2 regions of the Streptomyces sp. NPDC096046 genome follow, and region 2 is predicted to be linked to the other one. Evidence: riboswitches for the same ligand, from Rfam matches in the RefSeq annotation. Region 2 holds a riboswitch; the other holds the start of a gene.
What was found. Region 2 has a riboswitch for glycine ahead of gcvT (glycine cleavage system aminomethyltransferase GcvT). Riboswitches for the same ligand answer to the same signal wherever they lie in the genome.

Region 1 (7,105 bases), on a different contig from region 2:
TCGTCGACCTGGAGGCCGGCCAGATGGCCTGGGACGAGCGGTCGGCGCGGCTGGCCGGGGTGAAGCTGCGCGCGGACATCCGGGCGGTCACAGGGCTCACGGGGTCGGTGGGGCTGGCCGCCTCCAAGATGCTCGCCAAGATCGCCTCGGAGGAGGCCAAGCCGGACGGGCTGGTGGTGATCGAGCCGGGGTCCGAGCGGGCGATGCTCGCGCCGATGTCGGTGCGGACGCTGCCGGGGGTCGGGCCGGCTACGGGTGACCATCTGCGGCGGGCCGGGATCACCACCGTCGGAGAGATCGTCGAGGCGGGCGAGGACGAGCTGGTCCGGCTGCTGGGAAAGGCGCACGGGCACGGTCTGTACGCCATGGCGCTGGCGCGCGACGACCGGCCCGTCGTGGCGGAACGCGAGACGAAATCGGTGTCTGTCGAGGACACCTACGACGTGGACATCCACGACCGGACGCGCGTCGGGCTGGAGGTGCAGCGGCTGGCCGAGCGGTGCGTGCGGCGGCTGCGCGAGGCCCGGCTGTCCGGGCGGACCATCGTGCTGAAGGTGCGGCGCTACGACTTCTCGACGCTCACCCGGTCCGAGACGCTGCGCGGCCCGACGGACGATCCCGCGGTGATCCGGGAGGCGGCGGCCAGACTGCTGGAGTCGGTCGACACCACGGGCGGGGTGCGGCTGCTCGGAGTGGGGGTCAGCGGGCTCGCCGACTACACGCAGGAGGACCTGTTCGCGCAGGCAGCGGGGGAGCGGACGACCGCGCGGGGTCCGGTCGAGGAGCGCGTGGCCACGCCGGCCGAGGAGCAGCCGGCGCTCGCCGAGCGCAGCTGGCCTGCCGGGCACGACGTGCGGCACGCCGAGTTCGGGCACGGCTGGGTGCAGGGCAGCGGCCTGGGGCGGGTCACGGTGCGGTTCGAGACGCCCTCCTCGAAGCCGGGGCGCGTGCGGACCTTCCGGGTCGACGATCCGGATCTGGAGGCGGCGGATCCGTTGCCGTTGGTGTCACGGGAGCCGGACGGGGGAGGGGCGGCGTCCGGCGCGGGGGATCACGCCGTTTCGTCGGTGCCCGCCAGCTTGCCGAAGTCGTGGTCCGGGAGCGGGGGCGGGGCGGCGACGTCAAGACCGTAGTGGTGGTAGAGCTGCAGTTCCTGTTCCGGGGAGAGGTGGCGGCCCACGCCGAAATCGGGGGCGTCCTTGATCAGGGCGCGCTCGAAGGGGACGTGGAGGGCGCCGTCGATGAGCTCACTGGGCTCCAGGGGGACGAAGGCGTCCCTGCTGAACAGGCCGGTCCGTATGGCCGCCCACTCCGGCTCGCCGGTGGCGTCGTCGAGGTAGACCTCGTCGATCGTGCCGATCCTGGTCCCGTTGCGGTCGAACGCCTTGCGGCCGATCAGGTTGCGCGGATCGATATCGGTTCGCACGGGCCCTCCACTGGTCGCACCTCATCCGTAGGCACTACAAAACGGCACAAGCGGGGATGCGGCCACTCGAAGTTTCGTGCGTTGACCGCGCTGGTACGCTGGCAGCGGCTGTTGACCCCGTGCGGGAGAGTCCTCCAGAGGTCATGGAGGCGCCGAAGGAGCAAATCCTCCCCGGAATCTCTCAGGCTCACGTACCGCACGGACGAGGTCACTCTGGAAAGCAGGGCGGGTGTCGACGGCTTCCGCTCTCACCGACGGTGAAAACCGGAGGCCTTCGGGCGATCCGGTGAAGCTCTCAGGTTGAGATGACAGAGGGGGAGGCCGTTCGGGTACCCGTGCCGTGGTGCCCCTCGAAGGTCGTGTCGACCAGGAGGCCTCCGTAATGACCGCCCACCGCATTCCGCTCTCCGAGCTCGAAGAGGCAGTCCCCTTCGAGCAGCGCCACATCGGCCCCGACCACGAGGCCTGCGCCAAGATGCTCGCGCACGTCGGCTACGGCTCGCTGGACGAGCTCACCGCCGCCGCGGTCCCGGCCGTGATCGCGAGTGCCGAGGCACTGGACCTGCCGGGCGCCCGCAGCGAGGCCGAGGTGATCGCCGAGCTGCGCTCCCTCGCCGACCGCAACCAGGTCCTCGGCTCCATGATCGGCCTCGGCTACTACGGCACGTTCACCCCGCCGGTCATCCTGCGCAACGTCATGGAGAACCCGTCCTGGTACACGGCCTACACGCCGTACCAGCCGGAGATCTCGCAGGGCCGGCTCGAAGCGCTGCTCAATTTCCAGACGATGGTCGCGGACCTGACCGGGCTGCCGACCTCCGGTGCCTCGCTGCTCGACGAGGGCACCGCGGCCGCCGAGGCCATGGCGCTGTCACGGCGCCTGGGCAAGAACAAGAAGGGGCTGTTCCTGGTCGACGCGGACGCACTGCCGCAGACCATCGCGGTGATCCAGACCCGTGCGGAACCGACGGGCGTCGAGGTGGTCGTCGCCGACCTCAGCCACGGCATCCCCGCCGAGATCGCCGAGCGCGAGATCAACGGCGTGCTGATCCAGTACCCGGGCGCCTCCGGCGCCGTGCGCGACATCAAGCCGGTCATCGACCGGGCGCACGAGCTCGGCGCGCTCGTCACCGTCGCCGCCGACCTGCTGGCGCTGACGCTGCTGAAGTCCCCCGGTGAGCTCGGAGCGGACATCGCGGTCGGGACGACGCAGCGCTTCGGGGTGCCCATGGGATTCGGCGGGCCACACGCCGGTTACATGGCCGTCCAGGACAAGATGGCGCGCAGCCTGCCCGGGCGGCTCGTCGGTGTGTCCGTGGACGCCGACGGCAACAAGGCGTACCGGCTGGCGCTGCAGACGCGTGAGCAGCACATCCGCCGTGAGAAGGCCACCAGCAACATCTGCACCGCTCAGGTGCTGCTCGCCGTCATGGCGGGCATGTACGCCGTCTACCACGGCCCGGAGGGCCTCAAGGGCATCGCGCGGCGCACCCACCGGTATGCCACGGTCCTCGCCGCCGGGCTGGCGAGCGGCGGTGTCGAGGTCGTGCACGGCTCCTACTTCGACACCCTGACGGTGCGCGCCGAGGGCCGGGCCGCCGAGGTCGTGGCCGCCGCCCGGGACCACGGGGTCAACCTGCGCCCCGTCGACGCCGACCACGTCTCGATCGCCTGTGACGAGACCACGACACGCGCCCAGGTGCGGGCGGTGTGGGCCGCCTTCGGTGTCGAGGGCGTCATCGAGGCGCTGGACGCGGCCACGGACGAAAGCCTCCCGGACGCCCTGCTGCGGACCGACGACTACCTGACGCACCCCGTCTTCCACCAGCACCGCTCCGAGACCGCCATGCTGCGCTACCTGCGCAGGCTCGCCGACCGGGACTACGCGCTGGACCGCGGCATGATCCCGCTGGGCTCCTGCACCATGAAGCTCAACGCGACCACGGAGATGGAGCCGGTCACCTGGCCCGAGTTCGGGCAGGTGCACCCCTTCGCGCCCGCCGAGCAGGCCGCGGGCTACCTCACCCTCATCCACGAGCTGGAGGACCGCCTCGCCGAGATCACCGGCTACGACAAGGTGTCCCTCCAGCCGAACGCCGGGTCGCAGGGCGAGCTGGCCGGCCTGCTCGCCGTCCGCGGGTACCACCGGGCCAGCGGGGACGAGCAGCGCACCGTGTGCCTGATCCCGTCGTCCGCGCACGGCACCAACGCCGCCAGCGCGGTGATGGCGGGCATGAAGGTCGTCGTCGTGAAGACCGCCGAGGACGGCGAGATCGACGTCGAGGACCTGCGGGCGAAGATCGAGCAGTACCGCGACGAGCTGTCCGTGCTGATGATCACCTACCCGTCCACCCACGGTGTGTTCGAGGAGCACGTCGCCGACATCTGCGCGCAGGTCCACGAGGCGGGCGGGCAGGTCTACGTCGACGGGGCCAACCTCAACGCGCTCGTCGGGCTGGCCAAGCCCGGGCACTTCGGCGGCGACGTCTCGCACCTGAACCTGCACAAGACCTTCTGCATCCCGCACGGCGGCGGCGGTCCGGGTGTCGGCCCGGTCGCGGTGCGCGAGCACCTCGCCCCCTATCTGCCGAACCACCCGCTGCAGCCCGAGGCGGGCCCCGAGACGGGTGTCGGACCCGTCTCCGCGGCGCCGTGGGGCTCCGCGGGCATCCTGCCCATCTCGTGGGCGTACGTCCGGCTCATGGGCGGTGAAGGGCTGAAGCGGGCCACGCAGGTGGCCGTGCTCAGCGCCAACTACATCGCCAAACGGCTGGAGCCGCACTACCCGGTGCTCTACACCGGCCCCGACGGTCTCGTGGCCCACGAGTGCATCATCGACCTGCGGCCCCTGACCAAGGCGACCGGAGTGAGCGTCGACGACGTCGCCAAGCGGCTGATCGACTACGGCTTCCACGCGCCGACCATGTCCTTTCCGGTGGCCGGGACGCTGATGATCGAGCCGACCGAGTCGGAGGACCTGGCGGAGCTGGACCGCTTCTGCGAGGCCATGATCGCCATCCGCGCGGAGATCGAGAAGGTCGGCTCCGGCGAGTGGCCCGAGGACGACAACCCGCTGCGCGCCGCCCCGCACACCGCCGGCGCGCTCGCCGGGGCGTGGGAGCACGCCTACAGCCGCGAGGAGGCCGTCTTCCCGGCCGGGGTGTCGGCCGCCGACAAGTACTGGCCGCCGGTGCGCCGTATCGATCAGGCCTTCGGCGACCGGAACCTCGTCTGCTCCTGCCCGCCGCTGGACGCGTACGAGGACTGACCGGCCGACCGGTCACAGGGAGGGGCTTCGCGGTGCGGGGCCCCTCCGCCGTTCACCGGCGCGTTCACGCGGTGGCGAGTGACACCGCGGTCGCCTTGATCAGGACGACGACGGGGGCCCCGGGCGACAGCGCGAGGCCGTCCGCGGCGTCCCCGGTGATCACGGCGGTCAGCACGCCGTCCCCGGTGATCACGGCGGTCAGCTCGCCCCCCTCGGCCGTGACGCGGACGGACGTCATCGCGTCGCCGGCCGTGATGACCGTGGCCGTGTGGGGAGCTGGTTGCAGATCGGCAGGCCCTCCACGGGGGCCGCGGCCGGCGCCACCTTCGGCGGACGTCATCAGGGGCTCGCACGGCGGTGCCCGGGGCGAGACGGAGGCCCTCCGCGGCTGCACGGGTGATCGCCGCGCTGAGGTCCCGGCCGCGGGCGAGGCGGACCCTGACCGTCGCCATGGCCTTGCCGGGGCCGACGGCGGTGACGCTACCGGGGAGCTGGTTGCGGATGCTCAGGCTCATGGGTGCACGGCAAGTCCGAGGGCCCGCCGAGCCGGGGACGCTCGGGCCTGCGTCGGCACCGCTGACCCGTGGTCTTCTCCGCGGTCCTGCAAGAGGGGCGCCGGCCTCCGGGCCCGGCATGACTTTGCCCCCTGTCGAAAGCGCTGACCCTCGGGGGCGGCGTCGCCGGGCCCGACGGGTGCCGTCGGAGAGGCTGATGAGACCCCGGCTCAGACGCGGTCGATGTGGACGTTCGTCGACTTCACGCGGGCTGTCGCCTCCATGCCGACCTCCAGGCCCAGTTCCTCCACCGCCTCGCGGGTGAGCAGCGAGACGAGCCGGTGCGGACCGGCCTGGATCTCTACCTGGGCGGCGACGTCTCCGAGCTTGATAGCGGTGACGATGCCGGGGAAGGCGTTGCGGGCGGAGGTGTACGGGGTGTCCTCTTCGGCGGCGCCGGACCGGGCGAGTCCGACCGAGAAGGCGGCCAGGTCCCGCCCGTTGATGACGCGTCGCCCGGCCTCGTCGCGGTGGGTCGTGATGCGGCCCGCGTCCGCCCAGCGCCGGGCGGTGTCCGGGCTCACGCCGAGCAGCCGTGCTGCCTGGCCGATCGTGTAGGACTGCATGCCGGTCACGATAGGGGTGGAGGGAGGGCGGGGCGGATGCGGGGTTGGCCGATGGGTATAACGCGATATAGCGCTAGTGGCCTGTGGGTGGGCCGGGCGGCGTGCCCGGGGAGATCGGGGGTGGAGTGATGGCGGCCGAGATCGCGCGGACCGGTGGATCGCCCGAGGTGCGGGCGTCCCACGAGGACCGGGACCGGACCGTGGACGTACTGCGTGTCGCCGCGGGCGAGGGCCGGCTGACCCTGGAGGAGCTGGACGAGCGGCTGGAGGCCGCGCTGTCCGCCCGCACGGTGAGCGAACTCGTCGTGCTGACGGCGGATCTGCCCGCGCCGGCCGGCCGGGCACCCGTCGGGGAGGAGGACATCGTCCGGATCCGGCAGGAAGGGGCCTCGACCCGGCGGGGCGACGGCTGGACGGTGCCGCGGCGGCTGGAGATCCGTTCGGCGTGGGGTGACGTGACGCTCGACCTCACCGACGCGGTGATCACGCACGACACGCTGGACATCGACCTGGACCTGCGTGCCGGCGTCCTGAAGCTGCTGACCCGGCCGGGTGTCATGGTGGACACCGGCGGTCTGGTGATGCGGTGCTCCGAGATCAAGGCGCGCCGGCCGGCCGACGACGCCGTCCTGCTGCGCATACGGATCACGGGTGAGATCCGCTACGGCCAGGTCGTGGTGTGCCCGCCGCGCAGGGGCTTCGGCCGCAGGCGGGCGACCGCCTGACTCACCCCACGTGGACCCTCGGCCGCCGCTTCAGGTCCGGCTCCGCCCGGCTCAGGACCTCATGGGTCGCCGGCGCGACCCCGCCCTGGCCGAACAGCAAGCAGCGCAGGGGGTTGGCGAAGGGCCCGCCCTTGGTCCATCCGGGCTGGTGTCCGAGGGGTGAGAAGTAGGCGACACCGGTCAGGCACATCACCCGCCACCAGGGCCGACCCTGGTGCGGGGCTCCGCTTCGGCATGGGGCCCGGTGTGGCCGCCGCTCCTGCCCATGTCGGGCAGGCCCTCCACCGTCCAGGCACGCGGGTGGCCGGATGGAGTGGGCCCAAGGGCGGCTCGGTGAAGGGTGCTCGGTGGTGGCCGTCGACGTGCTCCCGATGCGCGGTTCAAGGATTTCCGGCCGTCACCGGACGGCCGGATCGGCGTAAGCGGAGCGTGATGCCGTGGTCCGTGGGTGAGAGGGCCGGGATCGTCAAGCTTCCGATGAGACTGCCCGCCGGGACCGGCGCACCTGCGGAAACGCGAGTTGAAGGACGGGGACGGCTCTGCCTCGCGGGAGGGCGACGCCGATC
Region 2 (7,105 bases):
CTGGGACAGTCCGCGCGCCACGCAGTCCCGCATCACCCGCCAGATCTCCAGCAGGCCCTCGCGGATCTCCTCCTCCGAGCGCCAGGCCCGCTCGTTCTCCAGCATCAGCGCGGAGATCGACAGGCCGGTCTCCTCGGCCAGGCGCAGCAGCTCGTCACCCGTGCGGAAGGGGTACTTGAGCACGGTGTCGTCGAGTTTGATGCGGTCGGCGCCGACCGCCTCCTCGTCGACGACGAAGCCGCCGCCGACCGAGTAGTACGTCTTGGTCAGCAGCTCCGTGCCCGAGGCGTCGTACGCCCACAGCGTCATGCCGTTCGCGTGGTACGGCAGGGCCTTGCGGCGGTGCAGGACCATGTCGTCGTCGAAGGAGAACGCGATCTCGTGCTCGCCGAGCAGGTTCAGCCGGCCGCCGGCCTTGATCGCCTCCACCCGCTGATCGGCGTTCGAGACGTCCACCGTGCGCGGCGAATCGCCCTCCAGGCCGAGCAGCACCGCCTTGGGGGTGCCGTGGCCGTGTCCGGTCGCGCCGAGCGAGCCGTACAGTTCCGCGCGGACCTGTGCGGTCGGGGCCAGCAGCTTCTCGTTGCGCAGCCGCAGGGCGAACATCCGGGCCGCCCGCATCGGGCCGACGGTGTGGGAGCTGGACGGGCCGATGCCGATCGAGAACAGGTCGAAGACCGAGATGGCCACGGGGGGAACTCCTGACTACGGGGGTGGTGCAGAGGGGTGGGTGCCGCGCCCGCTTGTGGCCGGCGCGGCGCCCGAAAGGTTTCTTCGCGGCCGTTGCGAGCCGCTTGTTACGCGTTCAGACCCGGGTACAGCGGGTGCTTGTCGGCCAGGGCCTTCACCCTGGCCTTGAGGGCCTCCGCGTCGTAGGACGGCTTCAGCGCCTCGGCGATGACGTCCGCGACCTCCGCGAAGTCCTCGGTCCGGAATCCGCGGGTGGCCAGGGCCGGCGTGCCGATCCGCAGACCGGACGTCACCATCGGCGGACGCGGGTCGTTCGGGATCGCGTTCCGGTTGACGGTGATGCCCACCTCGTGGAGGCGGTCCTCGGCCTGCCGGCCGTCCAGCTCCGAGTGGCGCAGGTCGACCAGGACCAGGTGCACGTCCGTGCCGCCGGACAGGACGTCCACACCCACGGCCCGGACGTCGTCCTTCACCAGACGCTCGGCCAGGATGCGGGCACCCTCCAGCGTACGGCGCTGGCGCTCCGTGAAGTCCTCGGAGGCGGCGACCTTGAAGGCGACGGCCTTGGCGGCGATCACATGCTCCAGCGGACCGCCCTGCTGACCGGGGAAGACGGCGGAGTTGATCTTCTTGGCCAGTTCGGCCGTGGAGAGGATCACACCGCCGCGCGGGCCACCGAGGGTCTTGTGGGTCGTGGTGGTGACCACATGGGCGTGCGGCACCGGGTTGGGGTGCAGCCCGGCCGCGACCAGCCCGGCGAAGTGGGCCATGTCGACCATGAGGTACGCGCCGACCTCGTCCGCGATCCGGCGGAACGCGGCGAAGTCCAGCTGCCTCGGGTACGCCGACCAGCCGGCCACGATCAGCTTCGGCTTGGCCTCCTTGGCCAGCCGTTCGACCTCGCCCATGTCGACCCGGCCGTCCTCGCCCACGTGGTAGGCGACGACGTCGTAGAGCTTGCCGGAGAAGTTGATCTTCATGCCGTGGGTCAGGTGCCCACCGTGGGCGAGGTTCAGGCCCATGATGGTGTCGCCCGGCTTGAGCAGCGCGAACATCGCCGCCGCGTTGGCCTGGGCGCCGGAGTGCGGCTGCACGTTGGCGTGCTCGGCGCCGAACAGCTCCTTGACGCGGTCGATCGCGATCTGTTCGACCACGTCGACGTGCTCGCAGCCGCCGTAGTAGCGACGGCCCGGGTAGCCCTCGGCGTACTTGTTGGTGAGGACCGAGCCCTGCGCCTCCATGACCGCGACCGGAGCGAAGTTCTCCGAGGCGATCATCTCGAGCGTGGACTGCTGGCGGTGCAGCTCGGCGTCGACCGCCGCGGCGACGGCCGGGTCGAGCTCATGCAGGGGTGTGTTCAGGACGGACATGGGGCTACGACTCCTCAGCCGGCGGAGAACGCGGTGTACTCGTCGGCGGAGAGCAGGTCGCCCGGCTCGTCCGTGACGCGCACCTTGAACAGCCAGCCGCCCTCGAAGGGGGCCGAGTTCACCAGCGACGGGTCGTTCACGACGTCCTCGTTGACCTCGGTGACCTCACCGGAGACCGGGGAGTACAGGTCGGACACCGACTTGGTCGACTCCAGCTCGCCGCAGGTCTCGCCGGCGGACACGGAGTCACCGACCTCGGGAAGCTGGACGAACACGACATCGCCGAGCGCGTTGGCCGCGTGCTCCGTGATGCCGACCGTCGAGACGCCGTCGGCGGCGGCCGACAGCCACTCGTGCTCCTTGCTGTAGCGCAGCTCTTGGGGGTTGCTCATGGCCTGGATTCTCCTGTACGCGCGGGAGTGCTGTGAAAGGGGGACTACGGGTGAGCTGGGACGACGGGCACGGGTCGCTGCCGCGGCCCTTCGGCCAGTGTCTACTTCTGGCGCTTGTAGAACGGCAGCGCCACGACCTCGTACGGCTCGTGACTGCCCCGGATGTCCACGCCCACGCCGGTCGTGCCGGGCGCGGCGTGCGCGGGATCGACATAGGCCATCGCGATCGGCTTGCCGAGGGTGGGGGAGGGGGCACCGGAGGTGACCTCGCCGATCACCTCGCCGCCGGCGACGACCGTGTACCCGGCGCGCGGGACCCGCCGGCCCTCGGCGACGAGGCCGACCAGGACACGCGGGGGGTTCTGCTCGGCCCGGGCGGCGGCCTCGCGCAGGGCCTCGCGTCCCACGAAGTCGCCCTCCTTCTCGAACTTCACCACCCGGCCGAGCCCGGCGTCGAAGGGGGTCAGGGACGTCGACAGCTCGTGCCCGTACAGCGGCATGCCCGCTTCCAGGCGCAGCGTGTCACGGCAGGACAGCCCGCACGGGACCAGGCCGACGCCCTCGCCGGCCTGGGCCAGGGCCTGCCACAGCTCGACCGCGTGCTCCGGCTTCACGAACAGCTCGAAGCCGTCCTCGCCGGTGTAACCGGTGCGGGCGATCAGGGCCGGCACGCCCGCGACCGTGCCGGGCAGACCGGCGTAGTACTTCAAGCCGTCCAGATCGGCGTCCGTGAGCGACTTGAGGATGCCGGGGGACTCAGGGCCCTGCACGGCGATCAGCGCGTAGGCGTCCCGGTCGTCGCGCACCTCGGCGTCGAAAGCGGCGGCGCGCTCGGTCAGCGCGTCCAGGACGACCTGGGCGTTGGAGGCGTTGGCGACGACCATGTACTCGCTCTCGCCCAGCCGGTAGACGATGAGGTCGTCCAGGATGCCGCCGTCGTCCCGGCAGATCATGGTGTACCGGGCGCGGCCCGGCTTCACTCCGCCGATGTTGCCCACCAGGGCGAAGTCGAGGAGGGCGGCGGCCTGCGGGCCGGTGACGGTGATCTCACCCATGTGGGAGAGGTCGAACAGTCCGGCCTTCGTCCGCACGGCGGTGTGCTCGTCGCGCTCGGAGCCGTAGCGCAGGGGCATGTCCCAGCCGGCGAAGTCGGTCATCGTCGCGCCGAGCGAGCGATGCAGGGCATCGAGCGCGGTGTGACGGAGTTCTCCTGTACTGCTCACAGTCGGTCGTCTCCCAGGGCAATCACGGGCGAGGTCGGTCCTCCCCATCTGTCATCGGAACCTGAGAGGTTCGCCATGACCGCGCTGGTCCATGGCTTGCACCTTGGGTGGGGCCACGCCCTGCCGGGACAGGGGAGGGCCCGCTTTTCAGATGTGCCTCGCCCGCGCGGTAACGGGGCCTGAGAGATTCAAGGGAGGGACTTGCTCCTTCGGCGCCCCAGCTCTTGCGGTGCTGGGGACTCTCCCGCGCGGATTCAAACGGCCGGTATGCAGTTGGCGCGCACATCATTGCACGCATCCTTCCGGTGCGGCAGGGGGACCTTTCACAGGGAGTGCACGAGTCCCGCCCGCCGGACTCCGCGACCTGTAGCAGCCCTGTTGCAGGACGAGGACGTAAATGAGAGGCCTGCCGCATTACCTTCTCTTTACACTCGGCGGGGATTGGGACTCCGTACCTGGCCCCAGGGGAGGACGATCACGGTGAACAGGACCACCGCGTACGCGACGACGGGCATCGCGCTGCCCGAGCAGCCGGCCGCCGCTCCGGCCCGGGCGGTCCGCGCCCCGGTGCCGGCGCCGGTCGTCCGCGATCTGCGTGACCGTGCCGGGCGCGGCCCGCGCGCGCTGCTGTTCGGACCCCGCGACCTCGTCGTGGTCACGGGTCTGCCCGGCAGCGGCAAGTCCACACTGATGCGGCGCACCGTGCCGGACCGGCGGATCGACTCCCAGGACACCCGCGACCGCTGGGAGCGCCGCATGCCGCGCGCCCTGCCGTACGCGCTCTACCGCCCGCTCGTCCGCCTCGCCCACTACGCCGGGCTGCGGCGCGCCCTGCGCACGGGCGAGGGCCTCGTCGTGCACGACTGCGGCACCCAGGCCTGGGTCCGCCGCTGGCTGGCCCGCGAGGCCCGCCGCCGGGGCGGCACGCTCCACCTGCTGCTGCTCGACGTCACCCCCGAACAGGCGCTGGCCGGCCAGCGCGACCGAGGCCGCGGCGTCTCGCGCTATGCGTTCCTGCGGCACCGCGCGGCGAGCACCCGCCTGCTGCGCGCGGCGGAGCGCGGCGACCTCCCCGCCGGCTGCGGCTCGGCCGTCCTCGCCGACCGGGCCGCGGCCGACACCCTCCGCAGCATCGGCTTCACCGGCTGACGGGCCGGGGGCGGGAGCCGGGCCGGTGGACCGGGGGCGACGGGGTGCACGGGTGCCACCCGTCGGTGGCCCCGGCCACGGCTGTGGGGTCTCGGGCGTGTGGGTGCCCCGCGGGCGGCACCGGCCGCGGGGCACCGGGTGTGTCGGTATCGCCGTCGGCGGCCCCGGCCGTGGCCATGGGGTTTCGGGCGTATGTCGTACGTCGGCGGCTCCCGGCCCCTTACGGGTGCCATCCGCCGACGGCCCCCAGCCTCCCCTCACCCGCTTCACACCCGACCGCGCCGCGCGCCCGAGCCGTTAGCCTTTTGAGCCACAGCAGTGGTTCCAGGCAGGCGGTAGGCAGATGGACTTCCCGGCGGAATTCTCCGCGGACTTTCCGGCGCAGACGCAGACCCACCCGCACAGCGGTTGGCCCGGCAACGAACTGGAGGAGGTGCTCTCGGCCTCCCTCGGCGCCGGTCCGGCCGCCGGCGGGCGGATCGTCGAGGTGCTCGGCCGGAGCTTCGTCTGGGTCCCGCTGCCCAGCGGCGGCGGCCCGCACAGCGGTCCTCTCGACCTGCCCGGCATCGAGATCGACGGCCAGGCGTTCGTGCCGGTGTTCAGCTCCGAGGAGCAGTTCCGCCAGGTCGTCGGCTCCCACATGGCGTACACCATCGCCCCCGCCGTGGAGTTCGCCCGTGGCCTGCCCCCGCACGCGGGGATGGTCGTCAACCCGGGCGGTGTGGTGGGCATCCCGCTCCCGCCGCCCGCCGTGGCGGAGTTGTGCCGGGCCGGCCGGACCCCGCTGGACGGCCCCGCGAGCGGCGGCCGGGTCCGTCTCTTCGAGCCCGACTGGCAGGACGACCCGGTGGATTTCCTGGCCACGGCGTCCGCCGAGTTCGAGGCCACCGGCGTCGTCGTCACGGCCCGCCGCTGTCTCGCCGCCATCGAGACCGCCGAGCCCGTGATGTTCGTGGGCGTCGAACTCTCCCAGCGGGAAGGAGACTTGCGCGCGCTCCCGCTGGAGGCCCTCACCCGGGCCGTCACCGCCGTCCCGGCCCCCTGGCCGGTCAACCTGGTGCTCCTGGACGTGACGGAGGACCCGGTGGCCACCTGGATGAGGGAGCGGGTCCGGCCCTTCTACCAGCGGTAGGGCAACACACCGAAGGGGCGCGGGGAACCGCGCGAGAACCACATGCGGCCCGCACCCGCACGGCGGCACCAGGTTCGGAGTCGGCGTGCGGGCTTAAGCTAGGGCACCGTCGAGGCGTTGTACGAAGGGGCGGTAAAGGTGAGCGCGAGCGGCACGGCCGCGGCCGGACAGGTCGAGCACATGCTGCGCCAGGTCACGCCCGGGCGCTACGACGCCTATGAGGCACTCCTGCGCGCGCTCGCGACCCCGCACACCGGCCAGATCTGGATGCTCCTGTGGCACGGGCAGGCCGGCTCGCCGGACGCCCAGTACGGGAACATGGACGTCGACGGCTACGGCTACGCCCCCTGCGTGACCTCCGCTCAGGAGCTCTCCGCCAGCGGCTGGAACCGCTCGTACGAGGTGGTCGACGGGATCGACGTCGCCCGCGCCCTCTACCCCGACCACTACGGACTCTGGCTCAACCCGCACGCCCCCGGCGGGGGCGTCGGCATCCCCTGGCTCGACCTGCGCCGGATCGCCACGGGCCTGGACCGCCAGCCCGCCGGCCCCCTGCGCCTGTCCGAACCGGCCATCGAGATCCCCCAGTTCTATGCCCTGCTCGCGCAGAACGCCCACCGCACCCCGGCCGTCCGCTCGCTGCGCCGCGCCTGGGTGCAGCCCGCGCTCGGGGCGCCGTACCTCGCCATCGGACTGGATGTGTACGACACCTCGCCGCCGGCCGTGGACTCCGTGCGCGCGATGATGCAGCAGTCCCTCGGCGCCGTACCCGACGGGCTGCCGGTGTCGACCATCGCCCTGTCCGACGAGCACGACCCGGTCGCGATGTGGCTGCGGGCGAAGGCCCGCCCCTTCTACGACCGCGAGGCGCACGCCACGGCCCCCGTCCAGGCGCCGGCGTCGGGCTACGGATATCCTCCGGCTCAAGGCCGGTACTGACAGCCCGTGAGCCGGTACTGACCGCCCCTCAGTCGGTACTGACCGGCTCGAAGTCGCCCTCCGAACCCCTCCCGTACCGCTCCGCGAAACGGGACGATCACGCGGCTCTCCGCGCGTAGATAGGGGTCAAGTGTGCGCCTATGTCCTAAAATTCATCCATCTCAGCCCGTCCGACCCGCGTTACCCGCTGTCCGGATAACGGAACCCCGC

Region 1: it holds a riboswitch for glycine, as region 2 does, so the genes downstream of both, gcvP (aminomethyl-transferring glycine dehydrogenase) here and gcvT (glycine cleavage system aminomethyltransferase GcvT) in region 2, are expected to answer to the same signal.

What each region holds. Positions count from the first base shown of each region.
Region 1 is NZ_JBEOSZ010000059.1:9,497-16,601, forward strand. Features, by position in the region: gene ABTX62_RS33405 (DNA polymerase IV) at 1-1,133, shown strand, start outside; gene ABTX62_RS33410 (PRC-barrel domain-containing protein) at 1,052-1,426, opposite strand; glycine riboswitch at 1,539-1,633, shown strand; gene gcvP (aminomethyl-transferring glycine dehydrogenase) at 1,809-4,694, shown strand; partial or broken gene ABTX62_RS38040 (TOBE domain-containing protein) at 4,759-5,209, opposite strand; gene ABTX62_RS33430 (TOBE domain-containing protein) at 5,419-5,814, opposite strand; gene ABTX62_RS33435 (DUF1707 SHOCT-like domain-containing protein) at 5,943-6,539, shown strand; partial or broken gene ABTX62_RS38045 (hypothetical protein) at 6,541-6,912, opposite strand.
Region 2 is NZ_JBEOSZ010000003.1:233,356-240,460, reverse strand. Features, by position in the region: gene ABTX62_RS04915 (L-serine ammonia-lyase) at 1-690, opposite strand, end outside; gene glyA (serine hydroxymethyltransferase) at 798-2,060, opposite strand; gene gcvH (glycine cleavage system protein GcvH) at 2,075-2,452, opposite strand; gene gcvT (glycine cleavage system aminomethyltransferase GcvT) at 2,554-3,723, opposite strand; glycine riboswitch at 3,714-3,832, opposite strand; glycine riboswitch at 3,833-3,932, opposite strand; gene ABTX62_RS04895 (AAA family ATPase) at 4,156-4,824, shown strand; gene ABTX62_RS04890 (enhanced serine sensitivity protein SseB) at 5,168-5,956, shown strand; gene ABTX62_RS04885 (enhanced serine sensitivity protein SseB C-terminal domain-containing protein) at 6,095-6,895, shown strand.